Regions from separate parts of the Arthrobacter dokdonensis genome, predicted to be linked through region 1. Evidence: riboswitches for the same ligand, from Rfam matches in the RefSeq annotation. Region 1 holds a riboswitch; each other region holds the start of a gene.
The links. A riboswitch is a leader RNA that binds a small molecule or an ion and turns the genes downstream of it on or off. The one in region 1 is predicted to bind thiamine pyrophosphate.
Positions count from the first base shown of each region.

Region 2: linked by a shared signal. The riboswitch ahead of DMB86_RS17530 (3-oxoacyl-ACP reductase) and the one ahead of DMB86_RS01290 (ECF transporter S component) in region 1 are both predicted to bind thiamine pyrophosphate.
Region 3: linked by a shared signal. The riboswitch ahead of DMB86_RS12315 (bifunctional hydroxymethylpyrimidine kinase/phosphomethylpyrimidine kinase) and the one ahead of DMB86_RS01290 (ECF transporter S component) in region 1 are both predicted to bind thiamine pyrophosphate.

Region 1 is NZ_CP029642.1:277,670-287,395, forward strand. Features, by position in the region: gene DMB86_RS01275 (UDP-N-acetylglucosamine 1-carboxyvinyltransferase) at 1-1,316, opposite strand, end outside; gene DMB86_RS01280 (energy-coupling factor transporter transmembrane component T family protein) at 1,557-2,354, opposite strand; gene DMB86_RS01285 (ABC transporter ATP-binding protein) at 2,351-3,922, opposite strand; gene DMB86_RS01290 (ECF transporter S component) at 3,925-4,551, opposite strand; TPP riboswitch at 4,596-4,717, opposite strand; gene DMB86_RS01295 (DUF4235 domain-containing protein) at 4,845-5,105, shown strand; gene mnhG (monovalent cation/H(+) antiporter subunit G) at 5,102-5,464, opposite strand; gene DMB86_RS01305 (monovalent cation/H+ antiporter complex subunit F) at 5,467-5,733, opposite strand; gene DMB86_RS01310 (Na+/H+ antiporter subunit E) at 5,798-6,364, opposite strand; gene DMB86_RS01315 (Na+/H+ antiporter subunit D) at 6,373-8,016, opposite strand; gene DMB86_RS01320 (Na(+)/H(+) antiporter subunit C) at 8,013-8,570, opposite strand; gene DMB86_RS01325 (Na+/H+ antiporter subunit A) at 8,567-9,726, opposite strand, start outside.
Region 2 is NZ_CP029642.1:3,921,570-3,931,295, forward strand. Features, by position in the region: gene DMB86_RS17520 (TetR family transcriptional regulator) at 22-675, shown strand; gene DMB86_RS17525 (LLM class flavin-dependent oxidoreductase) at 742-2,064, opposite strand; gene DMB86_RS17530 (3-oxoacyl-ACP reductase) at 2,064-2,828, opposite strand; TPP riboswitch at 2,896-2,990, opposite strand; gene DMB86_RS17535 (ATP-binding protein) at 3,064-4,344, opposite strand; gene DMB86_RS17540 (MFS transporter) at 4,520-5,929, opposite strand; gene DMB86_RS17545 (malonic semialdehyde reductase) at 6,051-6,680, shown strand; gene DMB86_RS17550 (SulP family inorganic anion transporter) at 6,836-8,281, shown strand; gene DMB86_RS17555 (hypothetical protein) at 8,323-8,577, opposite strand; gene DMB86_RS17560 (malate dehydrogenase) at 8,703-9,695, shown strand.
Region 3 is NZ_CP029642.1:2,760,048-2,769,773, reverse strand. Features, by position in the region: gene DMB86_RS12340 (DUF4233 domain-containing protein) at 1-251, shown strand, start outside; gene DMB86_RS12335 (maleylpyruvate isomerase family mycothiol-dependent enzyme) at 410-1,165, shown strand; gene ndk (nucleoside-diphosphate kinase) at 1,228-1,644, shown strand; gene DMB86_RS12325 (vitamin K epoxide reductase family protein) at 1,792-2,424, opposite strand; gene DMB86_RS12320 (Rne/Rng family ribonuclease) at 2,815-6,672, shown strand; TPP riboswitch at 6,785-6,883, shown strand; gene DMB86_RS12315 (bifunctional hydroxymethylpyrimidine kinase/phosphomethylpyrimidine kinase) at 6,874-8,487, shown strand; gene rplU (50S ribosomal protein L21) at 8,846-9,154, shown strand; gene rpmA (50S ribosomal protein L27) at 9,218-9,475, shown strand; gene obgE (GTPase ObgE) at 9,614-9,726, shown strand, end outside.

The sequences.
Region 1 (9,726 bases):
TCCAGCAGTCGCACCCCGGCGCCGAGGCGGTTCAGCTCCGTGAGGTAGATGGCGCGGTTCTCGTACACCCAGTCGTGGATGAGCGTGGTGCCCTCCGCGCAGGAGGCGATCACCGCGAAGAACGGCAGGTTGTCAATGTTCAGCCCGGGGAAGGGCATGGGGTGGATCTTGTCCGGTGCCGCATGCAGTTCGGAGGGCAGGGTGGTGATGTCCACCAGGCGGGTCTTGCCGTTGCGGGCCGTGTACTCGGCGGACTTGAGGTAGTGGAAGCCCATCTGCTCCAGGACCTTCAGCTCGATCTCCATGAACTCGATGGGCACGCGCGTGACGGTGACTTCCGACTTGGTCACAATGCCCGCCGTGATCAGGCTCATCGCCTCGATGGGGTCCTCGGAGGGGGCGTATTCAATGTCCACGTCAATGCGGGACCTGCCGCGGATGGTCAGCGTGGTGGAGCCGATCCCCTCGACCTGCACGCCCAGTTCCTGCAGGTAAAAGCAGAGGTCCTGGACCATGTAGTTGGGGCTGGCGTTGCGGATCACGGTCGTGCCCTCGCGGTGCGTGGCGGCCATGATGGCGTTCTCCGTGACCGTGTCCCCGCGCTCGGTCAGCACAAAGGTGCGGTCCTTGCCGTCGCTGACGGGCGCCTGCACCTGGTAGAAGCCGTTGTGCGCCGTGACGGCCAGGCCGAACTCGCGCAGGGCCTGCATGTGCGGCTCCACGGTGCGGGTGCCGAGGTCGCAACCGCCGGCGTAGGGGATGCGGTAGACGTCCTCCTGGTCGAGCAGGGGACCCAGCAGCATGATGACGGAGCGGGTGCGCTTCGCGGCTTCAACGTCCATGGCGGCCAGGTCCAGCACCGCAGGGCGGCGGATCTGGAGGTCGTTGGCGTTGAGCCACCGGCATTCGACGCCGATGCTGGTCAGGAGTTCAACGATCCTGTTGACCTCTTCAATGCGGGCCAGACGGCGCAGCGTGGTGGTGCCGCGGTTGATCAGGCTGGCGCACAGCAGGGCCACGCCGGCGTTCTTGCTGGAGTTGACCTCCACGCTGCCCGAGAGTTCGCGGCCGCCGTGCACACGCAGGTGGGTCACCACGTTCTTGGGCGAACCACCGACGTTGACAATGCGCTTGCCCAGCAGGGATTCCATGCGCTGGATCATCTTCAGGCTCAGGTTTTGCTTGCCCTGTTCCATGCGCGCCACCGCGCTCTGGCTGGTCCCCAATTGCGCCGCGAGCTCCAGCTGGGTCCAGCCCCTGTCATTGCGCGCGTCCCGGACCATTACACCAACGGTTTCTGCAGCCACTTGAGTCATTAAACTTTTATATCATGGGAAGCATATTGCGCTGGCATTATGTGACTTTCATCCAAATGAGGGCACGTTTTCCGGGCTGCTAATCATCCCGTGCGATAAACCGTGCTTGGCGGCGGGCCCCGGGACACACCAAGGCTACTCCTGTCGCTCCACCCTCCCCGCCGAGGCAGCCGGTCCGCGCTGAAACCTGCCGGAATATTCCGTGGTCTCGGCGCCTTCCCGCTACCTCGGCGGAAGGACCTAACGCAGCGGAGGGTTCCACGTGCCAAGCACGACGGCGGCACCCACCGCCGCGGCGGCGATCACCAGTCCCCCGCCCGCCACCCAGGCGTCGCGGCGGCTGAACGTGGACTCCCGGGCCCACGTGCGGTGCCCCGCACCGAACCCCTTGGCCTCCATGGTCACGGCCAGCCGCGACGCACGGCGGATGGCCTGGACCAACAACGCCATCGCCTGCCCCAGCGAAGCCTTGAGTCCGCTGAAGAACCCGGGTTCCCCGCCGACGCCGCGGGCCCGTCGGGCCATGCCCAGAGTCTGCCACTCCGCCACGAGCAACCCCACCAGGCGCATGGCTGCAAGTGCTCCCAACACAAAACGGTGCGGCAGGCGCAGCTTTTGTGCCAGCGCGTCGGCCAGGTCTGTCGGATCGGTGCTGGCCAGAACGATGACGCCGGGTAGGGCGATGGCCAGACCACGCAGGGCGATGGCCACGCCGGACTCCACCGAGCCGGTGGTGAAGGTCAGCGGCCCGGCTGCGAGCAGCAGTTCTCCCGTCTTCGGGGCAAGCAGGGCCGTGCCGTAGCCGCCTACCGCCGCGGCAAACACGATGGGCCAGCCGCGCCGCAACAGCATGCCCGCGCCCAAACCGGCCAACGGCAGCACGGCACACTCGAGCGCCAGGGCCACCGTGGCGGAAACCCAGTCGACACTCACCAGCAGAACGACGGTGATGGCCATTCCGGCTCCAAGCTTGGCGAGCGGATTCGCCCCCGCCAGCCATGCGCGCGACCGGGGCCGGGCCAGGACGTCCACGCTCATCGCCGCACCGCCTTCTTGGCCGTGGCGGAGGCGTGGTTATCTCCAACCTCAACAGGGCCGGCATCCCCTGCGGAGGCGCCGAGGACCAGCCGGTCCCCGCCCAGCACCTGGGTGAACGCGGCGTCGTGCGTCACGGAGACCACCGCCGTGCCGGCGTCCAGCAGTTCGGTCAGCAGCGAGGCCAATTCGGCCCAGGTGTTCGCGTCCTGGCCAAAGGTCGGTTCGTCCAGGACCAGCACCTGCGGGCTTGCGGCCAGCACCGTCGCCACGGACAGCCTGCGTTTTTCGCCGCCCGAGAGGGTAAACGGGTTGGCGTCGGCCACGTGGCCGAGCCGGAGCCGTTCCAGCAGCTCCTCCACGCCGTCCGCGCCGTGCCCGAGCAGCCTTGGCGCAAACAGGAGTTCATCCCGCACGCTGCCGGTCACAAATTGGTGTTCCGGCTCCTGGAAGACGGTGCCGATCCTGCTGATCAACTCCCGTCCGCGCCATTTCAGCGGCGCGGGGCCCGCCCCGCGGGACAGCGCCTCCGCCGCCTCCAACCGTCCGCCCGCGGCGGGCAGCAGCCCTGCCAGCGTCAGGGCAAGCGTGGACTTCCCGGCCCCGTTGGGCCCCGTCACATTCAGCGCCTGCCCGGCGCGAATCCGCACGGAAGGCACGACGGCGGCTGGCACGGCAGGGTGCCCTCGCCGTCCCCTGACGCGGGACACCGCCAGGTCTCCGGCCTCCAGCAACAGCCGGGGGCCGGCGTCGGCCGTGGGGATGGCGGTACGGGGACGGACGGCGGGCACGCGCCCGGGGACCCACACGCCGGCGGCCGACAACATCTCTGCCGCCTGGCCCAGGACCGTGGCGGGCGGCCCGTCCAGCAGCACGCCGCCGGGCTCCCCCGCGGCTTCGGTGGCCAGCACCACTATCCGGTCCACCACGTCCAGCCAGACGGAGACCCGGTGTTCGACCACCACCAGGGTGGCGCCGGTTTCATCCAGGCTGTTGCGGACGGCATCACGCACGTCCACGACGCCGGCCGGGTCCAGATTGGCGGTGGGTTCGTCCAGCAGCAGCAGGCCGGGACGCATGGCGAGCATGCCGGCCAGACCCAGGCGCTGCTTCTGCCCGCCGGACAGGGCTGAACTGGGGTGGTCCAACGGCAGCGTCAGGCCCACGGACTCCAGCGCGGCAGGGACGCGGCGCCAGATCTCCTCCCGCGGCACGGACAGGTTTTCGGCGCCGAAGGCTACGTCGTCGCCGATCCGGGAGAGCACCACCTGGGAATCCGGGTCCTGCTGCATGAGACCCGTCCGGCCCCGGGCCTGCGCCACGGGGGCGCCGTCAATGAGCAGGGAGCCAAACTCGTCGGCACCCTCGTCGACGCCAAGAACGCCCGCCAGGGCGTGGAGCAGCGTGGACTTCCCGGCGCCCGAAGGCCCCAGCAGCAGCACCCGCTCCCCCGGCGCGATTTCCAGGTCCAGGTCGTGGATGGCCTTGGCGGCGCGGCCCGAATGCTGCCAGCCCCACCCCCGGGCGCTGATCCGCGCCGGGGCAACGGCACCCCGGTCGGCAACACGCACGGCTACACCACCGGTTCGGTGGCGGCGCCGCGGGACGGGAGGTTGCCCAGGGCCCCGGTGCGGGCGAGGCCGCGCACGGCCAGCCAGGACAGCAGGCCGGCAATGACGGCGCCGGAGACGGCGCCGAGCACGATGTAGACGAGCTTCCAGACCGGCGCCCACGTCACGTAGGAGACCAGGGTGTCGTTCAGGCCCATGGCCACCCCGGCCAGCGCGCCTGCCAACAGGGCCGCGGGCAGCCTAAAGCGGCGGTACCGGAACACGGCGAATGCGGCTTCCGAGCCGATGCCCTGGACCAGGCCCGAGAAGATCACGGTCAGGCCGAAGGAGTTGCCCAGCAGCGCCTCGACAATGGCCGCCACCAGCTCGCAGTAGAGCGCGGCGCCGGGCTTGCGGATCACCAGGGCGCCAATGACTCCCGCGATCAGCCAGCCCCCGCCGTACAACCCGCCCAGAGGTGGGAAGGCGACGGTCAGGGCGGCGATGAAGCCGTAACCGGCGGACCACAGCCAGAAAATCACGCCCACGGCCACGGAAAGGACGGAAGCCACCACGATGTCCACCACGCGCCACGTGGATTTAGGTGCTGTCCGGGGATTGGCGGAATTGCCCGCGACTGACTTGCTCATGTTTCCTCCTTTGCAGGAGGGGCGGTGCGGCGGTCTTTCCGCGCACCGAAGAGAACTCGACTCCCTTCGCCGGTACTAGCCGGAGCAGGTTCGAGGGTCTGCGGCGAACCGCACTCTCAGCGCCTTGTTCCATGGTATGGAACGGGACGCTCCCCTGTCGTGTTGAATTGCGCCTTCAGTCTACCCGCGCCGCCGCACCGCGGCGAATGCCGTTACGGGCTCCCGCTGACCGGTTAGGCTGGCAGGGAACCTTCGCATCGCATCGGGACCACCGCACTTCAAGGAGCGTTTTTGTGAATATCGTGTTCAAGCTGCTCAGCACCGGGGTGAGCCTGGGAGCTGGATTTGTTGCCAGCAAGATCGTGGACACCGCCTGGGAGAAAAGCACCGGACGCAAGCCGCCGAAGGACGGTGCCGACCTCGAAAACAGCATGCGCTCGGCCCTTGCCTTCGCCCTGGTGTCCTCCGCCGTCGCCGCCATCATCCAGGTCGTGACCAGCCGCACCACGCAGAAGGCCATCGCCCGCTTCCAGCAGCACCCGGACGAGGTCTAGGCCTCGTCGCGGTCCTCCACGACCGCCGCCACCACGTCGTGGAGCTCGTCCGTGCTGAGCAGCTCCGGACGGCGGTGCTTGGTGCGGTACCCAGCGCGGCCCACCATGTGGGCGGACACCGGCACGGTGAGCAGCTGGAACAGCCACGCCACCAGCAGCAGGGGAACCAGCGACCAGGCGCGCAGCTGCAGCCCAACCGCCGCCAGCATGAGGAACAGCCCCAGCACCTGCGGCTTCGTGGCGGCGTGCATGCGGCTCATCAGATCCGGAAACCGCAGGAGCCCGATGGCCGCGGCCAGGCTCATCAGCGCCCCGCCCAGCAGGCAAATGGCCGTCAGGACGTCCAGCAGGGCATCCATGATCACGCCTCCTCCTTTCTGTGCGCCACAAATCTGGCCACCGTGACGGAACCGATGAACCCGATCACGCTGATCACCACCAGCAGCGCCAGGTTGTCTGTATGCCGGGTCAACGCCATTTCCATCGCCAGGGCGGCACCAAAAATCGCCAACAGCACATCCGCCGCAATCACGCGGTCCAGTAGGGAAGGCCCCGCCGCGATGCGGTAAATGGTCCCGGCCGCGGCCAGGGCAAGCACGACGGCGGCAATCACCACGACAATTTCCAAGCCTGTCACTGCGCCTCCTTGGGCGGTGTCGTCGGGAGGGAGCGGCTGGGGCTGATCCCGAACCTCAACGGCCGGACCCGTCGTGATCTCGAACCTCAGCGGCAAGTGCTGCCAGTTCCTCGCGGCTGCCCATGAGGCGGATCAGCCGGGCCTCGATGTCCTGGATCCCGGCACGGACCCTTTCCACGCTTTCCGGGGTTGGTGTGTTCATGGCGTGAACGTACAGGGTGGACGTGCCACGGTCCACCTCCACCACCAAGGAGCCCGGGATCAGCGACAACACGTGGCCCACGGCCGTCATGATCAGGTCCGAGCGGCTGCGCAGCGGCACGGCGATGACGGCATTGCGGATGCGCGGACCCTTCGCCACCGCCCAGTACAGGACCTGGAAGCTGGCGACGCTGACCTCCTTGAGGAACCACAACCCGAACGCCAGCGCCCGCGGCAGGTTGAACCGGCCGCTGAGTTCGACGGGAGGCAGGTAGAACGCGTAGGACACGGCCAATGCGATCAGCAGGCCAAAGACCAGGTTGCCCGGGCTGAAGTCCTGCCACAGGGCACCCCACACCACCACCAGCCAGATCAGCAGCGGCAGCCTGTGCCAGCGGCTGGGCCGTGTCGCCGTGCCCATGGGGCGGCTCATGGCTGCCCCGCCCCGGTGCCCAGCACGGCCTCGATGTACGGCGTGCGGGCCAGCATGCCGTCGGCGGCCTGCTGGCTCAGCTCAAACAGCGGGCCGGCAAACACGCTCAAGGCAACACCGAGCGCCACCAGCCCCATCGTGGAATAGACCATCATCCTGGGCAGGATCGGGATCTCGTTCTCGCCGGAAAAGCGTCCCTCCGTGGCGTCCACGTGCTTGCTGCTGCGCAGTGCACGCATGCTTTCGGCACCCGACGCGTCCGGGGCCGTGGCCAGCAGCACCGGGTCGGGATCCTCGGCGTCGGCCGGGCTGCGCCAAAACACGCGGTTCCACACGCGCGCCATGACCAGCAGGGTCAGCAGGCTGGCCACCACCCCGCCCACCACCAGCGTGTAGGCCAGCGGCGAACCGTCCGCCACGCCTGCCTCCAGCAGCCCCAGCTTGCCCAGGAAACCGGAGAACGGCGGGATGCCGGAGAGGTTCATGGCGGGGATGAAATACAGCACCGCCAGGATCGGGGACAGCTTCGCCAGCCCGCCCAGCCGCGCGATGGCCGATGTCCCGCCGCGCCGTTCCACCAGCCCGGTGACCATGAACAGGCTGGTCTGGATGGTGATGTGGTGGATGACGTAGAAGATGGTGGCGGCCAGGCCCGCCACGGAGGACAGTGCGACGCCGAAGATCATGTACCCGATGTGGCTCACCAGCGTGAAGGAAAGCATGCGCTTGATGTCCGTTTGCGCCAGCGCGCCAAGGATGCCCACCAGCATCGTCAGCAGCGCCACCCCCAACAAGACCGCGCCGAAATGGTCTGCGTTCGAATTTCCAGCGGGAAACAGCAGCGTCTGCGTGCGGATGATGGCGTACACGCCCACCTTGGTCAGCAGCCCCGCAAAGACGGCAGTGACCGGGGCGGGGGCCGTCGGGTAGGAGTCGGGCAGCCAAAACGACAGCGGAAAGACGGCGGCCTTGATGCCGAAGGCCACCAGCAGCATGGCGTGCAGCAGGTGCTGCGTGCCAGGGTCCAGTGCGCCGAGATTCACGGCCAGGTCAGCCAGCGTCACGGTACCGGTGGCCCCGTAGATCATGGCGATGGCGATGAGGAACAGCAGTGAGGACACCACGCTGACCACCACGTACGTGATGCCTGCCCGGATGCGTGATCCCGTCCCGCCCAGCGTCATCAGCACGTAGCTGGCGGTCAGCAGGATCTCAAAACCCACATACAGGTTAAACAGGTCCCCGGCCAGGAATGCATTGGACACGCCGGCGACCAGGATCAGGTAGGTGGGGTGGAAGACGGACACCGGACCGCTTTCCTCACCGTCGGCCGCGCCCTGTCCGGCCGCATACACCAGCACCGCCAGGCTGACGGCGGAGGAAATCACCAGCAGCAGCGAGGAAAACTGGTCCGCCACCATGACAATGCCAAACGGCGGCGCCCAGCCGCCCAGCGGCACCGCCATGGGCCCGCCGGTCCAGACGAAGGCCAGCACCACCACCTCAAGTCCCAGCGTGAGCGCCAGCGTGGCGATGCTGGCACGGCGCTGGGCGCGGGGCCGCCGGATGAGCATGAACGCCAGGGCTGCGCCCAGCAGGGGAAGCGCGACAGCGAGCGGCGCCAGGGATGCCACGCTCATGCGTTGTCCTCCCCGGGGCCTCCGGGGCCGGCCTTGCGGTCGGGCCCAGGGCCCAAGGTGCGGTGGCCGTGGGCGGCGTGTGCGGCCTTTTTCCAGGTCACTTCCGGGATCATCTCGCGGCTGGCTGCGGGTTGGTCGTTTTCGTGGAAGTCGGAGATTTCAACCGCAATTTCGGAGTCCTCCTCGGCGTCGAAGAGGTCCTGCGCGGCCACCTTGCGGTCCTCCCTGTCGTCCTGGATGTGGTCGGCCCGGCTGAGCATCCACGAGCGATAGATCAAGCTGAGCATGAACGCCGTCACGGCGAAGGAAATCACAATGGACGTGAGAATGAAGGCCTGCGGGAGCGGATCATTGTATTCCGTTGCCGGGATATTCTTGGTGAAGACCGGTGCCAGGCCGGCATAGCCGCCGGTGGCCAGCAGCAGCAGGTTGGCGGCATTCGCCAGGAGCATCAGCCCCAGCAGCACGCGGGTCAGGCTGCGTTCCAGCAGCAGGTAGATGCCTATGGCAAACAGCACGCCCATCACCAGCAGCAATGTCAGGTTGACGCTCACCGGCCCACCTCCAGCGGTTCGTCGTCTTCGATCAACGTGAGGGCGCCCAGGCCGTCCTCCTCGTGCTGGTCGATTTCGGACCCGAGGCTGCGCAGCACGTCCATCACCAGCCCCACCACCACCAGGTACACCCCGATGTCAAAAATGGTGGAGGTGACAAACTTGACGTGGCCAAACACGGGCAGGTCAAAGGCGAAGATGGCGCTTTGGAAGACCTGCCCCCCAAAGAACAGCGGGGCCATGCCGCTCAGCGCAGCGGCCGCCAGGCCCAGGCCCAGCATGGTTCCGGCGGAGAGACGGCTCGCCTCGGCCAATTCAAATCGTCCGCCGGCGAGGTAGCGGATGGTCAGTGCCAGCCCCGCCACCAGTCCCCCGGCGAAGCCGCCGCCGGTGCCGTTGTGGCCGGCCAGCAGCAGGTAGATGGACAGCACGATGATGCTGTGGAAGACCAGCCTGGTGACCACCTCGATGATGATGGACCGCCGCTCCGGGGCCAGCGTCCGGCCGGCCACCAGCCACGGGTTGGTGGCCGGCACCACGGCAAATCGCCTGGCCAGTTCGACGGCGGGACCGGAGAACAGGTCGGCCCCGCCCAGGCGGCCAATGCTGCCGGTGGCCACCGTTTCGGCACGGGCCAGGCGCTGACCGCGTCCGCGCACGAAGATCAGGCTCGCCACACCCGTGGCGGCAATGGCAAGGACGGAGATCTCCCCGAACGTGTCCCAGGCGCGGATGTCCACGAGGGTCACATTGACCACGTTGATCCCGCCGCCGCCCTCATACGCCAGTTTCGGCAGCTCGAGGCTGACGGGCGTGGCGATGCGTGATCCCATGGCCACGACTGCCACCAGCACCATGACAGCGCCAAACGCGGTCCCGAGCACCATGCGCACCACCCGGTGCTCGCCGGCGCCGCGTTCCCGCAGGCCGGACGGAAGGGAGCGCAGCGCCAGCACGAAGGCGACCAGGACGATGGTCTCCACGAGCATCTGAGTCAGCGCCAGGTCGGGGGCTCCCTGCAGGGCAAAAATCAACGCGAGGCCGTAGCCGGTAACGGAAACCATCAACACCGCCATGAAGCGCTTGTTGGCACGGGCCGCGGCCACGGCCCCCACCACGATGGCCAGGCCCGCAAAGACCTGGAAGGGCGATCCGG
Region 2 (9,726 bases), 720 kb from region 1:
GAACCACGGAAGGGGGCGGCCATGGCGTTGACACGCGAGGACGTGGTGGGCGCGGCCATGGGAATCCTGCGCGAATACGGGCTCGCGGACCTTTCCATGCGCCGCCTGGCCCGCGATCTTGGCGTCCAGCCCGGCGCACTGTACTGGCACGTGAAAAACAAGCAGGAGCTTCTCACGGTTCTGGCCGGGCTGATCCTGGCTCCCCTTGTCCGCAGGGAGGCGGCCACGGCCAGGGAATTGGCGGTGCAGGTCCGCAGTGCCCTCCTGTCTGTGCGCGACGGCGCCGAAGTGGTGGCCCTGGCCCACGCGCTGAATCCTGATGCGCCCTCTCCGCTGCTGGGCTTCAGCGCCCGGCTGGCCGGCCTCGGGCTGCCCGCCGGGCAGGCGGAATGGGCCGGGCGGGCCCTGGTGCACTACGTCCTGGGCTCGGTCATGGAGGAGCAGACCCGTGCGGGGCTGTCCCGGGCTGGTCTGCTCACTCCGGCCGGCAGTGTCCCGGCGCCAGCCGCGGAAGCCGGGGCCGCCGGCAGCGCCGGGGAGGTGTTTATGCTTGGCCTGGACATGTTCCTGGCCGGCGCCTCGGGCCGTTCCCTCCCCGCCGCCCATCCGGGCCGTTCCCTCCCCGCCGCCCATCCGGGCCGGGCGGCCGCCAACCCCGGCCCGGCGCCGGCTTAGCCCGCCGTTTACGTGGTTCAGCTGTGTTAATTTCTCGGCCTGGCGCGTAGCGGAGGGTGTGCCCGGTCACGCAGCACGCTCTTCCCTCCGCCGGCCCTGGGCCAGGTGCCCGCGCAGTGTGGTTGCCGTGTATTCGGTGCGGAACAGTCCGCGCCGCTGAAGCTCCGGCACAACGAGTTCCACAAAGTCATCCAGCGAATCCGGCAGCAGGGGCGGCATGAGGTTGAAGCCGTCGGCCCCGCCGTGTTCAAACCAGCGCTGCATTTCATCGGCCACCTGTTCCGGGGTGCCCACCATGGTCGCGTGGCCGCCGCCGGCGGCCAGCCGGCCCAGCAGCTGGCGGACCGTGGGCCGTTCGGCCTCGATGATGCGCACAATGGTGGCGTAGCGGCCCTGCGGTCCCGTGAATTCACGCGCCGGCACCAGGGCCGGCACGGGCGCGTCCAGTTCCCAGCCGCTGCAGTCCCGCTGGACAAAGCGGCCCAGCTGGGTCAGCGAGGCTTCTATCGGCAGGAAGGAGTCGGCTTCCGCCTGCTTGGCCCGGGCCTCCTCCTCGGTGACTCCCACGTAGGTGACGAGGCCGGGCATGATGGCCACCCCGTCCGGGGCCCGCCCGGCCTCCGCCACGCGGCGTTTGACGTCGCTGTAGTAAGCCTGTGCGCTGGGCAGGTCGTAGGCGACGGCATAAATCCCCTCGGCGTATTTCGCCGCCAGCTCGCGTCCTGGCTCCGAGGCCCCGGCCTGGAACAGCACCGGGCTTCCCTGCGGCGATCGCGGCACGTTGAGTGGGCCGTCCACGCTGAAGTGCGGGCCCGAATGGAGCACCGGGCGAATCCTTTCCGGATCGGCGTACCGGCCGGCCCTGTCGGCGAGCAGCGCGTCGTCGTCCCAGGAGTCCCACAGGCCCTTCGCCACCTCAATGAATTCGGCCGCCCGCGCGTAGCGCACGGCGTGCGGCGGCAGGGCAGGCATCCCGTGGTTGCGCGCCTCGGCGTCGAACATGGAGGTCACCACGTTCACCCCGATCCGCCCGCCGCTGATGTGGTCCAGCGATGCCAGCATGCGGGCGGCGTGGAAGGGGCTGTAAAACGTGGAGGACACGGTGCTGACCAGCCCGATCCGCTCCGTGGCCCGCGCAATCGCGGCCAGCATGGTCAACGGCTCCAGATGCCACAACGGCCCCGCGGCCGGATCGCCGGCGGACTGTCCGTCGGCGAAGAAGACGGCGTCAAAGAGCCCCCGCTCGGCCGTTCGGGCCAGCCGTTCGTAGTAGCGGATGTCGCCCAGCCCGTCGATGGGCGAGCCGGGCAGCCGCCAGGCCGCGCCGTGGTGGCCGCAGCCGTGCAGGAACGCGTTGAGGTGCAGCTGGCGCGTGGACGTGCCGGGCATCAGTTCATCACCAGCCCGCCGTCGACCATGAGGTTCTGCCCCGTCACGGAACGCGCCCACGGCGAGGCGAAGAACAGCACGGCGTCGGCGAGCTCGGCCGGCGTCGTGACCCTTCGCAGCGGGGTGGCTGCGGCAATGTAGTCAAACACCTCATCCGGCGTGGCCGCGCTGGCGTCCGTGGTGCGCAGCAGGCCCCCGGAGACCATGTTGACGCTGATGTTGTCCGGGCCCAGGTCCGCGGCGAGCGTACGCGTCAGGGACAGCAGCGCCGCCTTGGCCGCCGTGTAGTCGTGGTAGGGCACCACGGGATTGTGGAACAGGTTGGTGCCGATGTTCACGATCCGGCCGAAGCCCTGCGCCCGCATGCCGGCCAGGGCCGCCTGTGTGGTGTTAAGCGCGCCGCGGACACTGCCGGAAAACTGGGCGTCAAAGTCGGCCCAGGCAATGGCGCCGGCGGTGGCGCGGGAATCGCCGTTGAAGGAAAAGTCGGCCAGCGCGTTGTTCACCACGGTGGTGACGGCCGTGCCAAAGTGAGCCTCCGAAGCCGCGAAAAGTGCCGCCACCTCCTGCGGGTCGGTGACGTCGGCCTGCACGGCGAGCGCCCGCTCCGCACCGGCGGTTGCGGCCAGTTCCCGGGCGCCGGCGGCGCTGTTGCGGTAGTTGGCCACCACCCGGCATCCGGCGTCCAGGAACGACCGGGCAATGTGGTTTCCGAGGCCGCGGCCGGCACCCGTGACGAGGACTGTTTGTTCTGACAACTGCATGGTTCTCCACCTTGGTCAAGGCGAAAAGATGGGGCACGGCCGTGCACCGCCCCCCAAGGGCAGGCGCCGACAACCGGCAGGACATCCCTTCGCTAGTGCTAACTAGATCAGGTTCAACGGGTGTGTTTCTCAGCCCCGCGAAGGGCACCCCGTGTCACTGCCTGCGAGTTTAGGCGAACCGCACCCCGGAACCCAACGGGCCGGGAAGATTGCCCGGCTTGTTACGTGCGGCGCGTCATGTGCGCGCCAGCGCCTCGATGTCCTCCAGAAAGTCCTGGGCCACGGCGTCGCTGACGGTGGCCCTGGTGTCCGCAATGGTCTCCAGGTAGTCGGCGGTGACGGGGCCGCCCGCCTGGGCACCGCCGTCGTACACCGCCTTTTCCAGGGCGCGCTGGGAGGCGCTGCGGGCCGCAAACTCGATGTCCGCCGGGGAGAACCCGGAGCTTGCCGCGACCAGACCGTCAACGTCCACCTGCCCCATGGCGGCGGCCGGGATGAAGCGCGTCCACATGGCCGCGCGGGCGTCCGCGTCCGGCAGCCCGATGGGGATGACGTAGTCGAAGCGGCCGTGGCGCAGGAAGGCCGAGTCCAGCGAGCGGATGAAATTCGTGGCGCACACGAGCAGCCGGCCGGGCTGGTCGCGGAACGCCGGGATGATCTTCAGCAGCTCGTTGGTGACGCCCTGCATGGGCGACGGCGGCTCCCCCGAGCGCTGCGACGCGATCTCCTCGACCTCGTCGATAAACACGACGGCGTGCTCCAGCTCGGCGATGTCCAGGAACGTCTGCCGCAGCGCGCCGGCCAGGCCGCCCGGGTCCCCCGCGAGCCGCGACGGGAACACTTCCACAAACGGCCACTCAAGCCGCGACGCGATGGCCTTGGCGAAGGTGGTCTTGCCCGTCCCGGGAGGCCCGAACAGCACGACCGCGCGCGGCGGCACCACCCCGAACTCCTCCGCCAGCTCCGACTCGGCCAGCGGCAGCACCAGCCTGCGCTCCAGCAGCTCCTTTTCCGCCGTCATGCCCGCCACCCGGTCCCAAAGGTCGCGCGGGAGCACCCGGCCGCCCAGCTCCTCCAAGGCACCCAGTTCGGCGCGCTGGACGGGGATGCGGCGTTCAAAGTAGCGCAGGTTCTTCTTCACCACAAAGCCGCGGTTGGTAAACGCCTCCACCCGGGTTTCGGTGTCCGGCATGAGGGCGGAGAGCTTGTTCAGCCCGTGCGCCGCCATGCGGTTTTCGACGGCGGCCAACAGGGAGGTGCCGATCCCCTGCCCCCGGAAGGCCGGCAGGGTGGAGAGGAAGACGATCCAGCCCTGGTCGTGCGCAGCCCTGGCCACGGCGGCACCCACCAGCTGTTCGCCCTGGACGGCCACGACCGCGTGGTCCTTTTCGCAGGACGCCAGCACTTCGGAGAGGTCGTAGACGGGTTCCACGCCGTTCGCCTTCAGCGACTGCCACAGCGCCAGGATCCCCTCCACGTCCTGCGGATGAAAGTCCCGAATCTTCCGAGTCGTCATGCTCCAGCGCTCCCTTGCGTTGTGTGGACCGGCTGCAAAAACCAGTGCCAGCATCATGGCACAGGGCCGTGAGCGTGGCGTAATGTGTCCTGTTCCGCGTCGGGCTGCATGCGGGCCGTGCGCACAGCAGTGACATGCGCCCCGCCCGAACCGCCGGGCCCGCGCAACGGGCCGGCTACCGCGTCCGCACCACTTCGCCCGCCGAGCGGTGCATGAGCAGCACCTCCGCCACGGGGTACAGCATCAGGACGGCCAGGACGGCAAACGTCCACTGAAAGCTGGCCACGGGCGCGGCGCCGGTCAGCAGCACCCCGGCGGCGCGCAGGATCAGCGCACCCACGGCAACGCCGAGACCGGTGGCAATTTGTGCGATCGTGGAGGACAGCGTGTTCGCCCCGGACATGCGGGCCTTGGGCACGTCCGCGAACTGCAGCGTGTTGTAGGCGCTGAAGCCGATGGAGCGCAGAACGCCGCTGGCAAACAGCACGGCGGCGATCACGGCGGGCGCGGTGCCGGGCACCAGCAGCGCACACCCGCCGAGCACCAGGGCGCCGCCGGCGTTGCTGAGCAGCAGCACGTTGCGGAATCCAAAGCGTCGGATGAGGGGCGAGGTGGCCGGCTTGATCAGGACGTTCCCGGCAAACACGGCCATGGTCATCAGCCCGGCCTCAAACGCCGTCCAGCCAAAGCCGAGCATGAACATCAACGGCAGCAGGAAAGGCACGGCGTTGATGACCAGCCGGTACAGCGCCCCGCCGCCGTTGCCCACCCGGAAGGTCGGGATGCGCAGGGCGCGCAGGTCCAGCAGCGGATGGCGGGAGCGCCTGAACCACCACAGGGCGGCCGTGCCGCTGGCCAGTGCCAGCAGCAGCCAAAGCACGACGCCGGCCCAGGGGGTGGGTGCCGAGCCCACCAGTTCCAGCCCTATCACCAGGGCGGCGAGGGACGCGCCGCAGAGCACAAAGCCAATCCAGTCCGGCGGCGGGACCTTGTGCGCGCGGATGTCCGGCACCACCCTGCCGGCCGTGATCAAGGCGATGATGCCCAGCGGGACGTTGATGAGGAAGATCCAGTGCCAGCTGGCATACGTGGTGAGCAGCCCGCCCAGCGCCGGGGCGATCACGGGAGCCACCAGCGCCGGCCAGGTCAGGTAGGCGATGGCCTCGAGAAATTCCTTTCTGTCCGCGTCGCGCAGCACCACCAGCCGGCCCACCGGGACCATCATGGCCCCGCCCATGCCCTGCAGCATCCGGGCGGCACAGAGGAAGGCGAAGTTGGGGCTCAACGCGCACAGCAGGGATGCCAGCGTGAAAATGGCGATGGCAGCCGTGAAGACCTTCCGGGCACCAAAGCGTTCGGCCAGCCAGCCGCTGATGGGTATGCCCACAGCGAGGGTGATCAGGTAGGAGGTCATGGCCAGGTTGATGTCCACCGGCCGGACATGCAGGTCCGCCGCCATGCCTGCCGCGGCGGTGGCAATGATGGTGCCGTCCAGGATCTCCATGAAGTATGTCCCGGCGACCAAAAGCGCCAGGGCCCGGCTGAAGGAGCTGGTGCCGGCCGACGTCGTACTGGTGATTCCCACCGCCCCAGCGTAGCCACCGGCGAGGCACGTGACACAACTCACGGTCCGCCCGGGAAACAATTGCGGCACTTTCTGCGCTGATCCATGAGGAAGACATTTCTCGAATCAGAAGGCTGGACCCGTGAGCATTGACGTCGCATCGGAAATCACACTGCAGGATGAATTGATCGTGGACGCGGACGCCGCGGCGGCCCTGTTCCTGGACGCACGCACCGCCAACAGCTGGGCCGAGGGCGAGATCGCCGACGAGACACTCGAAGCCGTGTACGCGCTGGCCCGCATGGCCCCGACCGCGATGAACATCCAACCGCTGCGCATCACGTGGGTGCGTTCGGCCGAGGCCCGCGAACGCCTGGTGGCGCACATGTCCGACGGCAACAAGGCCAAGACCCTGAACGCTCCGCTGGTGGCCGTGCTCAGCTATGACACCGACTGGCACGAACTCATGCCCACCACCGCGCCGCACGCCGCCGGCATGGTCCCCACCTTCGCCGCCAACGACGCCCTCCGCCAGGGCATGGCCGTGAACAACGCCCACATCCAGGCCGGGTTCTTCATCATGGCCGCCCGCGCCGCCGGCCTGGCCGCCGGTCCCATGGCGGGCTTTGACGCCGCCGGGATCGACACCGAGTTCAACGAAGGCACGCAGCGCAAGGCTTTCCTGGTGGTCAACCTGGGCAGGCCGAACGGCATCGTGGACCGCGCACGCCTGCACCGCCTGGAGTTCGACGCCGCCACCGCCACGGTCTGATGCCCGCCGCGCGGCACAGGCCGTAAAGTGGACAAGGCTCCGGTTCCGCGACAGCCGCACCCTTCAGCGAGAAAGGCCGCCTGCCCGTGAACAAGAAGGCCCCCGCCGCCGCAACTCCGGTCCCGCCCGGCAGCCAGGATACCTGGGCCGGGCACCTGCAGATCCTGCGCACGCCGAGGCTGCTCAGCCGCGAGGTGCTTGCCGGCATGGTGACCACCTTGGCCCTGGTTCCGGAAGTCATTTCATTTTCCGTCATTGCCGGGGTGGATCCGATGGTGTCCCTCATCGCCTCCGTGGTGCTCGCGGTGTCCATGTCCTTCCTGGGCGGCCGTTCCGCCATGGTCACCGCCGCGGCGGGCTCGGTGGCCCTGGTGATCGCGCCCATGGTCCGGGCCCACGGCGTGGACTACGTGCTGCCGGCCGTGTTGCTGGCCGGCCTGGTCCAAATTGCGTTTGGCGCCGCCGGCCTGGCCAGGCTGATGCGCTTCATCCCCCGCTCGGTCATGATCGGCTTCGTCAACGCGCTGGGGATCCTGATCTTCGCCGCGCAGGTGCCCCACCTGCTTGGCGTACCGTGGCTCGTGTACCCGCTGTTCGCCCTGACACTGTTGATCATTGCCGTGCTGCCCAGGATCACCAGGGCGGTGCCCGCCCCGCTCGTGGCGATCGTCGTGGTGACGGCGGTTGCCGTCCTGGCCGGTCTTGACGTGCCCGACGTGGCCGGCGAGGGCCCCATGAACGGCGGGCTTCCCGGGCTGACGCCCTTCCTGGCGCCCTTGAACCTGGAAACCCTGCGGATTGTCTGGCCCACGGCCCTGAGCGTGGCGTTCGTGGGGCTCCTGGAAACCCTGCTGACGGCCAAGCTTGTCGACGACATCACAGACACCCGCTCGCGCAAGACCCGGGAATCCTGGGCCCTGGGCGTGGCGAACATCCTGGCCGGCTGGTACGGCGGGATCGCCGGCTGCGCCATGATTGGCCAGACTGTGGTCAACGTGAAGATCGGCCGGGCCAGAAGCCGCATTTCCACCCTGACGGCGGGGCTGCTTTTGTTGCTGCTCATCACGTCGTTGAGTGCCGTCATGGGCCGGATTCCCATGGTGGCGCTGGCCGCCGTCATGATGGTGGTGGCGGCCTCCACCGTCAACTGGCACAGCGTGCGCCCGGCAACCTTGAAACGCATGCCCGTGCCGGAGACCCTCGTCATGGTCGTGACCGTCGGCGTGGTGGTGGCCACGGGCAACCTGGCGCTGGGCGTCCTGGCGGGCACGCTCCTGGCGATGGTGCTCTTTGCCCGCCGGGTTGCCCATGTCATTGACGTCCGGCGCGTCCTGGCCGACGACGGCGGGAGCGTCCGCTACGTGGTCACGGGCCCGTTGTTTTTTGGCAGCAGCAACGACCTCGTGGAGCAGTTCAGCTATGCGCTGGATCCTGCCGCGGTGGAGGTGGACCTGTCCGCGGCCCAAATCTGGGATGCCTCCTCGGTGGCGGCCGTCGATTCGGTGGAGGAAAAATTCACCCAGCACGGGTGCAGGGTGGAAATCACGGGGCTGGACAACCGCAGCCGCGCGTTCCACGGCAACCTCAGCGGCCGGCTCTAAAAGGCGGGACGGGGCCGGAAACGTTGCCGGCGGTCAGGAGTCTAGCGCGCGTCCTTGCGGTTTGCGCGCTTATCCCGGTGGGCCGGCTGCAGGTCGAGGCGCTCACGTTCCTGCTCGGCGAGCCTTTCCGCGCGGCGTCCCCGCGAGGCCCCCATCATGAACACCACAATGCCCGTGACAACCACCAGCCAGGCCACCACGACGATGGCGATAATCTGCCACAGCGGCATCCGGTTGTCTCCTTCGGGATCAGGTCTTGCCGGGAAGGCAGCGACAGGCGGTGGTGTGGAACGCATTCCCGGTAATCATACCGTTTCCCGCTGGGAAGACGCTGAATTCGGAGGCGCGCCGTGCCGGGGCGCGGCGCAGCGGCACTGTGCCGTCCCTGCCCTGGATTCCCGCCCGGGGCTACACTGGCCGCATGGACACGCAACCAGCACCTGTCACTGTCACCGTCACCGGCGCCGCCGGCCAGATCGGCTACGCACTTCTATTCCGGATCGCCTCCGGCGCCATGCTGGGCGCGGACGTGCCGGTGAATCTGCGCCTGCTGGAGATTCCCGCGGCCGCCCGGGCCGCCGAAGGAACCGTGCTGGAACTGATGGACTGCGCGTTTCCGCTGGTGGCCGGCCTGGAAGTCTTCGACGATCCGGCACGGGCGTTCGACGGCGCCAACATCGGCCTGCTTGTAGGCGCCAGGCCGCGTGGGCCGGGCATGGAGCGTGCCGATCTCCTTTCCGCGAACGGCGGCATCTTCTCGGTCCAGGGCAAGGCCGTCAATGACGGCGCGGCCGCGGACTTCAGGGCGGTGGTGGTCGGCAACCCCGCCAACACGAATGCGCTGATCGCGGCGGCGCACGCCCAGGACGTCCCGGCGTCGAGGTTCACGGCGATGACGAGGCTGGACCACAACCGCGCCGTTTCGCAGCTGGCGGCCAAGACCGGCAGGCCTGTGCCGGGCGTCCGGAACATCGCCATCTGGGGAAACCACTCCGCGTCCCAATACCCGGACATCACGCACGCCACGGTTGACGGCGCCCCGGCCTTGGACCTGGTGGACGAGAAATGGGTTGTCGACGAGTTCATCCCCCGGGTCGCACAGCGCGGGGCGGAGGTGATCGCTGCGCGCGGCGCCTCGTCCGCGGCGTCCGCAGCCAACGCTGCCATTGAACACATCCGCCTGTGGACGCAGGGCACCGGGGAGGGCGGTTGGACCAGCATGGCCGTGCCGTCCGACGGCTCCTACGGCGTGCCGGAGGGCCTGGTCAGTTCCTTCCCGGTCACGGCAGCCGGCGGGGAGTACAGCATCGTGCAGGGGCTGGACGTCAACGACTTTTCCAGGGAAAGAATTGATGCGAGCGTGGCCGAGCTTGCCTCGGAGCGCGACGCCGTGAAGGGCCTGGGCCTGATCTAGGCGCTACAGTCCCGGCCCTTCACGGCGTCGC
Region 3 (9,726 bases), 1.9 Mb from region 1:
TGCTGGCCGTGCTGATGGTGGCCGCCTGCGCGTTCATGGGGAAGAAGTGGGGGCCGGCGTTTGGCTGGATCCTGCAGCTGCTGCTCATTGCCGGCGGCTTCTGGGAGCCGTCCATGTTTGTGGTGGGCGTCCTGTTCGCCATCGCCTGGTGGTACGGGCTGCGCACGGGCGGCCGGATTGACCGTGAGAACCGGGCGCGCGCCCGCCAGCAGTCCGAATGGGACGCCGCCCACCCGGACGCCACGGACTAGCTCCGCCGGAAGCCAGTTGTCGGGGCCGCACTTGCTGCCCCGCCGGTTCGGACCTGGCGCCCTTATTTGCTGCCCCGCCGATGTCCGAAGCCGTGCCCCGGCCGCCGCCTGCCAGCCCGGCCGTTGCACGGTCCCGGGGTAGGTTCTAGCGTGGAGGAATGAATGGACTTTATCCCTACGCGCCGAGTTTTGCCGCCTTCCGGTCAGCCTTTGACCGCGACTACGCACGCCTCCGCGAGGTGGCGCCCGAGGCCTTGAACAATCCGGTTCCCGAGTGCCCAGGCTGGACCGGCGCTGATGTGATCCGCCACCTGGCCGAGGTGTACCTGCACAAGGCCGAATCGATCCGCACCGGGGTCATGCCGAGGGACGGCTGGCCGCCGCCATGGCTGTCGGTGCCCCCGGCGGTGGATGTGCTTGACGATTGCCACGGCCGCCTCGTGGAGCAGTTCCAGCGCCACGTCCCGGCAGATCCCGCGGGCACGTGGTGGCCGCCCGACCAGACGGTGGGCTTCTGGCTGCGCCGGATGGCACATGAGACGGCCATGCACCGCCGTGACGTTCAAAGTGCCGCGGGAGTCCCGGGTCCCCTTGACGAGAGGCTGGCCCTGGACGGCATCGACGAGGTACTGACCCTCATGCTTGCGGGGGACTGGTCCGAGGAGGTCATCGACGACGCCTCCGGGGCCTCCGTCGCCGTGGAGTGCAATGAATACCGCTGGACGGTCACTCTTGAGCCGGCGTCCGTTGCCGTTGTGCGCGGCGAGGTTTCGGCACCGGACGCGGCGACGGTCTTTGGCCACCCTGGAGACGTGCTGCTGTGGCTGTGGGGCCGGGGACCGCTCCCCGCCGCCGACGGCAGCGCCGACGCCGTGGCCGAGCTGCGGGCCAGGCTGGTGCTGGCGACCCAGTAAGCTGGATGCGGCCCTGCCCCGCAGGTGCAAGCCAATCTTCCCCAAACTCCCAAGGAGAATCTGTGAGCATCGAGCGCACCCTCGTCCTGGTCAAGCCCGACGGCGTGGCCCGCAACCTCTCCGGAGCCGTCCTGGCCCGGATCGAGGCCAAGGGCTACACGCTGGCCGAACTGAAGAAGGTCAACGCCACCCTCGAACAGCTGGAGCAGCACTACGCCGAGCACGCGGGCAAGCCGTTCTACGAGCCGCTGGTCGAGTTCATGCTCTCCGGGCCCGTTGTGGCCGCCATCTTTGAAGGCCACCGCGTCATCGAGGGCTTCCGCGCCTTGGCCGGAACCACCGACCCCACCACCGCGGCCCCCGGTACCATCCGCGGCGACTTTGGCCGTGACTGGGGACTGAAGGTCCAGCAGAACCTGGTCCACGGCTCGGACTCGGCGGAGTCCGCCGAGCGCGAGATCGGCATCTGGTTCGCCTAAACGGCAACCTCCGCGATGCGGCAAAAGCGGGCCGCAAACGAAAGGGCACCTCCCGGCTGGGAGGTGCCCTTCGGCGTCGTTCCCCAGCCGCTGCCACTGCCCGCAGGCTCGCGACGGGCCCGTCGTGGGCGTGGGACCACCCAGGAATCAGGCGTTGGAGGGGATGATCACGTGCATGAACTTGAAGAAGATGGCGGCAATGACGCCCAGGTAGGCCAGGCCGACGATGACCCAGGCCCAGTCGGAGGCGAACTTGGCGACGCCGGGACCGGCCGGAATGACGCCGTGCTTGAGGTTGCGCACCGTGGTCCAGACAAACAGCGGAATCATCATGGACCACACCACCATGCAGTACGGGCACAGGATAGCCAGCACATACACGGCCTGGGTGAAGAACCAGCAGATAAGCACCATGCCGAGCGTGATCCCCGCCTGGAGGCCGATCCAGTACCAGCGCGCGAGATCCGCGCCGGCCAGCAGCACCGCGCCGGTGGTGATGACCACCGCGAAGGCCACCAGGCCGATGAACGGGTTGGGGAAGCCCAAGATCGCGGCCTGGGCGGTTTGCATGACGTCGCCGCAGGAGATCCACGAGTTGATGTCGCAGCTGATCTTCGCGTGCGGGTTTGTGTAGAGTTCCAGGCGCTCCAGCACCAGCGTGGCCGAGGCAATCCAGGCCACCACGCCGGTGATGACCAGGAACCAGCCGAACGGTCTGGCCCGCACCAGGGCTGGCACGGCGGCATCGGCGGGGCGCGCGGAGGTGGTGGGGCTCGACATGGAGGCCTTTTCTGTGGGACTGGTCGATTGTTGTCCTGATTGTAGCGTGGCAATCTTGGCGCGCCGTGCCTGCCAACGCCCCGGGCGCGGCGGCGTATGAGACAATGAAGGTGGCTGATCGGCGATCCACATGCGCCTTTTGGTCCAATGGCAGGCCCTCGGGATTGCCGGTGACGACGCTCCATTCCATGGAAGCCATCCACCGGGCGGTCCCACGCAGACAACTGCGGCAGGCCATTGGCTGCCTTCGAGCTTGCGCACCCGTATAAAGGTGGTGCCGCGGAAGGAAGCAATTAGACGACTTCCGCCAGCGCCCGCGGGTGCTGGCACATCTGCCGCCCGCGGCACCCGATGTGGGGGTGCGGCGGCGGCGCGAAAGTAACGCCACAAATGGATAAAGACCAGCCCTCAACAGAATCAAACGAAACAACTGCAGGCAGCGCCGCCGCGGGGGACGCCTCCTTTGGCGGTCCGGCTGACGGCACGACGCCGGCATCCCCCAAGGCGCGCCGTTCGCGCCGCGCCACAGCCAAGGTGACCGACACTTCCGCCGCATCCGCAGGGGTGCCGAGCGCATCAAGGTCCGCAGGGGCGCCGAGCGCGTCAAGGTCGGAGGCAGCAGGGTCCGAGGCGGTCCTTGACATTTCTGGTGGGACCGCTGCCGAACCTGCCGCTGCCCCGGCCAAGAACGCACCCGCACGGCGCAGCCGGGCGAAGAAGGTGACTGCGCAGGACCTTCCCAACCTCTTGGACGGACTGGCCGCCACCGACGGGACCGCTGAATCGGTGAATGGCCGGCCGCTGGGCACGGGTGCCGACTCCGCACCCGCCGCAGCCCCATCGGCAACACGTGAAACCGCAGCAGCGGCGCAGAAGGCGCCCGCCAAGCGGGCCCCGCGCCGCCGCGCCACGGCTCCCGTTACCGCTCCGGCCCCCGAAGCTGTGCAGGGCGAACTTTCCCTGGGGCACAGCAGCACCGCACCGGTGGTTGCCGCGCCTCCCGCCGCCGCAGTAGCCGCTCCCGCCGCCGGCGCAGCCGAGCCAGCGGCCGTGGAAGCGGCCCCCGCCGGGGAAGCGGCCCCCGCCGGGGGAGCCGCGCCCGCGAGGAAGGCGCCGGTCCGCCGCAGCCGCGCCAAGGCCGGCGCGGCGGCCCTCCCGGCAGCGGAGGGCGAAGTCCCGGACACTGTTCTGGAAGCGCCCGCCCAGTCAGCCCCTGCCCAGGAAACCCCTGTGCCGCAGGCTGCCGCGATGGAAGCGTCCGCGGACGAAGCTTCCCTCGGCGCCAGGACCACGCGCAGCCGGCGCAGGCCGGCCGCAGCGAAGGCTGCCGGGAAGGCCCCGCGGGAAGCCGCCGCCGATACATCGGAGGCCCCGGGCCATGACGCTTCAACACCCGACGCCGGGGTCTTTGGGCACGGTTCCGGTGCCGCCACGGCTGAAACCGCCGGCACCGCCGATGCGGCTGAAACCGTCGGCACCGCCGGCACCGCCGATGCGGCTGCAAGGAACGCCAGCGAACCCTCGAACGACTCGGCCGGGCACACAGCCGCCACCACCGGGACGGAGCCCGAGGCCAACACGCGGCCGTCTGCGGACTCGCCGTTCCTGGCCCCGGGCGCCGGCGTTTCCGCCCTGTTCCTGGCCCCGGACCTCAGCCTGGCCGTGACGACCCCGCCCCAGGCCGCGGCCCAGCAGGTGGAAGAGCGCGACGCCGGTGACGCCGAGGACACTCAGGAAAACCGCCGGGGCCGGGGGCGCAACCGCAACCGCCGCAATAAGTCGTCCGAGACCGGCGACGACGTGGGAGACGGCTCCAACGAAGACGAGCAGGCGGACCACCCCGAGGATTCCGCCGGTGTCACCTCCCGGCGTCGGCGTCGGCGCCGCCGCGGGGACGCCGATCTGGAACTGGCCGGCGGAACCGACGAGGACCCGCCCAACACCGTCACGAAGGTGAGGGCACCGCGCACGGCCGTGGAATCCTCGCAGAGCGCCTCCAACCGCGTGACCAGCCTGCGCGGCTCCACCCGCCTGGAAGCCAAGAAGCAGCGCCGCCGCGATTCCCGCGACTCCGGCCGCCGCCGCACCGTCATTACCGAGGCCGAGTTCCTTGCACGCCGCGAATCCGTGGACCGGGTCATGGTGGTTCGCCAAAATGAGGACCGCATCCAGATCGGCGTCCTCGAAGACGGCATTCTGGCGGAGCACTTTGTCTCCAAGACACAGCAGGATTCGCTGATCGGCAACGTCTACCTGGGCAAGGTCCAGAACGTGCTCCCGAGCATGGAGGCCGCTTTCGTCGACATCGGCCGCGGCCGCAACGCCGTCCTGTACGCCGGTGAAGTGGACTGGGACGGCGCGCACCTGAACGGACAGCCGCGCCGCATCGAGAACGCGCTCAAGTCCGGCGACTCCGTGCTGGTGCAGGTCTCCAAGGACCCGGTGGGCCACAAGGGCGCCCGCCTGACCAGCCAGATCTCCCTGCCGGGGCGCTACCTGGTGTACGTCCCCGGCGGCTCCATGACGGGCATCTCCCGCAAGCTGCCCGACGTTGAACGCAACCGCCTCAAGCGCGTCCTGAAGGACCACCTGCCGGAAGACGCCGGCGTCATCGTCCGCACCGCCGCCGAGGGCGCCAGCGAGCAAGAGCTCACCAACGACATCAACCGGCTGCGCGCCCAGTGGGAAGGCATCAACACCCGGGCCACATCCACCAAGACGCTCGCCCCGGAAATGCTCTACGCCGAACCCGACCTGACCATCAAGGTGGTCCGCGACGTCTTCAACGAGGACTTCACCAAGCTGATCGTCGCCGGCGAAGAAGCGTGGGACACCATCGAGGCCTATGTCACCTACGTGGCCCCGGACCTGCTGGACCGGCTGGAAAAGTGGACCAAGGCGGAGGACATCTTCGGCGCCCACCGCATCGACGAGCAGATCTCCAAGGCCCTGGAACGGAAGGTGTTCCTGCCTTCCGGCGGCTCGCTGGTCATCGACCGCACCGAAGCCATGACCGTGGTCGATGTCAACACCGGAAAGTTCACCGGCTCCGGCGGCAACCTCGAGGAAACCGTCACCAAGAACAACCTGGAAGCGGCCGAGGAAGTGGTCCGCCAGCTGCGCCTGCGCGACATCGGCGGCATCATCGTCATCGACTTCATCGACATGGTCCTCGAATCCAACCGCGACCTGGTGCTGCGCCGCCTGGTCGAATGCCTGGGCCGCGACAGGACCAAGCACCAGGTGGCAGAGGTCACCAGCCTGGGCCTGGTGCAGATGACGCGAAAGCGCATGGGCACCGGCCTGCTGGAAGTGTTTGGCGAGCAGTGCGAGGCCTGCGCCGGGCGCGGCATGGTCACCCATGAAATCCCGGTGGAGCACCGCCGCGTCCACACGGTGGCCGCCGAGCAGCACCATCCGCAGCCGGGCCGCAACGACCACCGCGAGGCCGAACGCACCGCCAACCGCTCCACCCGCAGCGAACGGAAGCGCAACCGCAACCGTTCCCATCCGGACGGCGACCACCAAGACGTGCACGACCACGTGGAGGCGCCCGTCATTGACGAGGCCACGGAGGCCGAGCGGCTGCAAAAGGCCACGCAGGCGCGCGCCGCGCTGGCCAGCATTGCCGCAGCCGCCGCTGCCGCGCACCATGAGGGCCCGCAGGCAGGCCGCGCCGACGCGGGACAAACTGACGCGGGCCACGCCGGCGCGGGACACACCGGTGCGGGACACGCCGACGCCGGCGAATCCGCCGCGCTGGAAACCCTGCCGACCAGCCTGGGCAGCACGGCCACAGTGACGCTGGGCGGGGAGGCAGTGGCCCTGCCACGCGGCCACAGGCACGACGACGAGGCGCACCGCGCCGAGCAGGCGGCCGCGTTGGCGGGCCTGTCGCAGGCCTTGGACCAGCTGGCCGGACCGAAGAACCCGGCGGCCCCCGCCCAGGTGCACGGCACGGAACCCGCGGCGGGAACCGGCGGGACGTCCAGCCAGGCCGCGCACGACGGGCACGCCGGTGAAGCAGCGGACCGCCCGCGGTCCCGCCGACCGCGCCGCAACCGCAGCGCCCGCAGCGCCCAAGGCGGGGCGGACATGAGCGTGGACACCTCGGAAACCGCCGCCGGCCAGGGCGGCACCGCGCACAGCAGCGCCGCGCAGCCGGCCGTCAAGCCGAAGGCCGCGGCCGCGAAGGAAGCGGCGCCGATCATCATGCTCGGCGTCGGCGTCCCGGCTTCGGAGCTCTAGCACCGACTTCAACCGTGTGCCAGAAGGTGACGTCCCATCGACCCTATCCGGTCGTGGGACGGCGCCTTCTGGCACACGGTTTTCCTTAACGGGCGGGGGCGGCGCTAGGGTGGGGAGCGACACGGGGTGCCAGGCCAGGAGGGCCGGCTGAGAAAAGACCCGTTGAACCTGTCCGGCCAGCACCGGCGAAGGGATGTCCCCTTGAACAGCACCGCCACTCCCGTACCACTCCGGCACCTCCCGCCCGCGGAGCCGACGGCGGGTGCCGGCGGCGCGCCGCGGCCCCCGCACGTGCTCAGCATCGCCGGCTCGGACCCCTCGGGAGGCGCCGGCATCCAGGCCGACATCAAGGCCATCTCCGCCCACGGTGGCTATGCCATGGCCGCCATCACGGCGCTGACCGCACAGAACACCCGGGGGGTGCAGGGCGTCCATGTGCCACCGGCCGACTTCCTCGCCCGGCAGCTTGACAGCCTCTCAGCGGACATCACGATCGACGCGGTCAAGATCGGCATGCTCGCCAACGCCGGGGTGATGGACGCCGTGGGGGAGTGGCTGGCGAAAACCCGGCCGCCCGTCGTCGTGCTTGACCCGGTCATGGTGGCGACCAGCGGTGACGACCTCATGGACGGGAACGCCCGGGAAGCGCTGCTCCGCCTGCTCCGCCACGCCCATCTGGCCACGCCCAACCTCGTCGAATTGGGCGTCCTGGCGGGCGAGCCCCAGGCCGCGACGTGGGAGGCTGCGCTGCAGCAGGGCAAGGCGCTGGCCCTGGCCCACGGCATCGCCGTGCTGGTCAAGGGCGGGCATCTGGACGGGGACGAATGCCCCGATGCGCTGCTGGGCCCGGACGGGTCGGTGGAGGTTTTCGCGGGGCCGCGCGTGGACACCGCCAACACGCATGGCACCGGCTGTTCGCTGTCCGCCGCGCTGGCCACGCTGCAGGCACAGACCGGCAGCTGGCCCGAAAGTGTGAAGCGGGCCAAGGACTGGCTGACGGGGGCGTTGCGCACCGCGGACGCGCTGGACCTCGGGCACGGGCACGGGCCGCTCAACCACTTCCACGAACTGTGGACCAACCGGCCGCCGGCCGCCGACGCGTTCAGCCGGTCGCTGTGGGCCGACATCGCACCCCAGCGTGAAGCCCTTTTTGCGCTGGACTTCATCAAGGACCTCACCGCCGGTTCGCTCGACAGCCGGCACTTTGCCTACTACCTGGCCCAGGACGCGCAGTACCTCAACGCGTATTCGCGCGTGCTTGCCCGTGCCAGTGCCTTGGCCCCCACCGAGGACGAGCAGCGCTTCTGGGCCGCCGGCGCGCAGAACTGCCTGGCCGTGGAACTCTCGCTCCATCGCGAGTGGCTTAGTCGGCACCCGGTGGACGTGACGCAGGGGCCCGTGACCAAGCACTATGTGGACCACCTCCAGGCCGTTGCCTTCTCGGGCAGCTACGCCGAAGTGGCCGCCGCCGTACTGCCGTGCTACTGGCTGTACGCCGAGGTGGGCCGCGTGCTCGATGCCGACTACCGGGCGGCCGAACTCCGGAAGGCAGAACTCAGGAGGGCGGGCGGCGGCCCGACGGCAGGGGCTGTGAAGCACGACGGCGGCACGGACGGGGGCGTCCATCCATACCGTGAGTGGCTGGAAACGTATGCGGACGACGCCTTCACCGAGGCCGCGGCCCGGGCCGTGGCAATCGTCGACGCCGCGGCGGGCCGGGGCTCCGCGCTGGAGCGGGAGCGCATGAGGGAGGCCTTTGGCAACTCGGCGCAATACGAAGTGGATTTCTTTGACGCGCCGCGGCTCTACGCCTGACCGGCCGGCGCCTGGCCGGCCGGCCGCAGGGGCAGCGTGACGAACGCCACTGGCCCGCGCCGGCTTAAAGTTGCGCGCCACGCCCGGGAAGCCCACGGTCTGCGCCAAATGTCGGCTAGAGTGATGGGGCACGGTTCCGTTGAGCGGGCGTGGCTGATGGGCAGCGACCCCGATGCCTACGTTTCGGTAGCGCGGAGCCAGTCTCATTTGCGGCCGGGGCTGGAATTAGCGTATTCTTGGTCTTCGGTGCTTACGCCAACTCTGAGGGCAGCCACTCCATGGTAGAACTCCATTGAGGTCCACGGCGTTGAGGCACAATAATTCTTTGTAATAAACGTCGAGAGAAGTGAGTTCCCCAGTGGTGTACGCGATTGTCCGCGCAGGCGGCCGTCAAGAAAAGGTTTCCGTCGGAGACTACGTGACCATGAACCGCGTCCCCGGTGGAGTCGGCAGCACGCTTGAGCTGCCCGCTTTGCTCTTGGTTGATGGTGAGAAGCTCACCACCGCCGCAAAGGACCTGGCTAATGTAAAGGTTACGGCTGAGAAGCTGGAGGATCTTCGCGGACCGAAGATCGTCATCCAGAAGTTCAAGAACAAGACCGGCTACAAGAAGCGTCAGGGCCACCGTCAGGAACTGTCCAAGGTCAAGATCACCTCGATCGCGTAATTTCCTTACGCAGTCGCAGCAGGTCCTCTTCAACAGTCTTTAGTCAAAAGGTAGGCAATTCAAATGGCACATAAAAAGGGCGCGAGCTCCACTCGCAACGGTCGTGATTCCAACGCTCAGTACCTCGGGGTGAAGCGCTTCGGCGGTCAGGTCGTCAAGGCCGGCGAGATCATCGTCCGCCAGCGCGGCACCCACTTCCACCCCGGTGCGGGCGTGGGCATCGGCAAGGACGACACCCTGTTCGCCCTGGACGCCGGTGCGGTCGAGTTCGGCCAGCGGCGCGGACGCCGCGTTGTGAACATCGTCGCAGCTGCGGTCTGACAAAATAGCTTTTCGCACGTGGAGCGGGCCGGCTGGCCCGCTCCACTGTGTTTTAACACACCGGCCCCAACGTGCCGGCGACTACGCGCAGACTAGAATGAACAGTGCGCAACGGCAGTACTAATCAAGGAGATCTCATTGGCCAGCTTTGTTGACCGGGTTGTTTTGCATGTATCCGGCGGGACAGGCGGCCATGGCTGCGTCTCTGTCAAACGCGAGAAGTTCAAGCCCCTGGGCGGGCCCGACGGCGG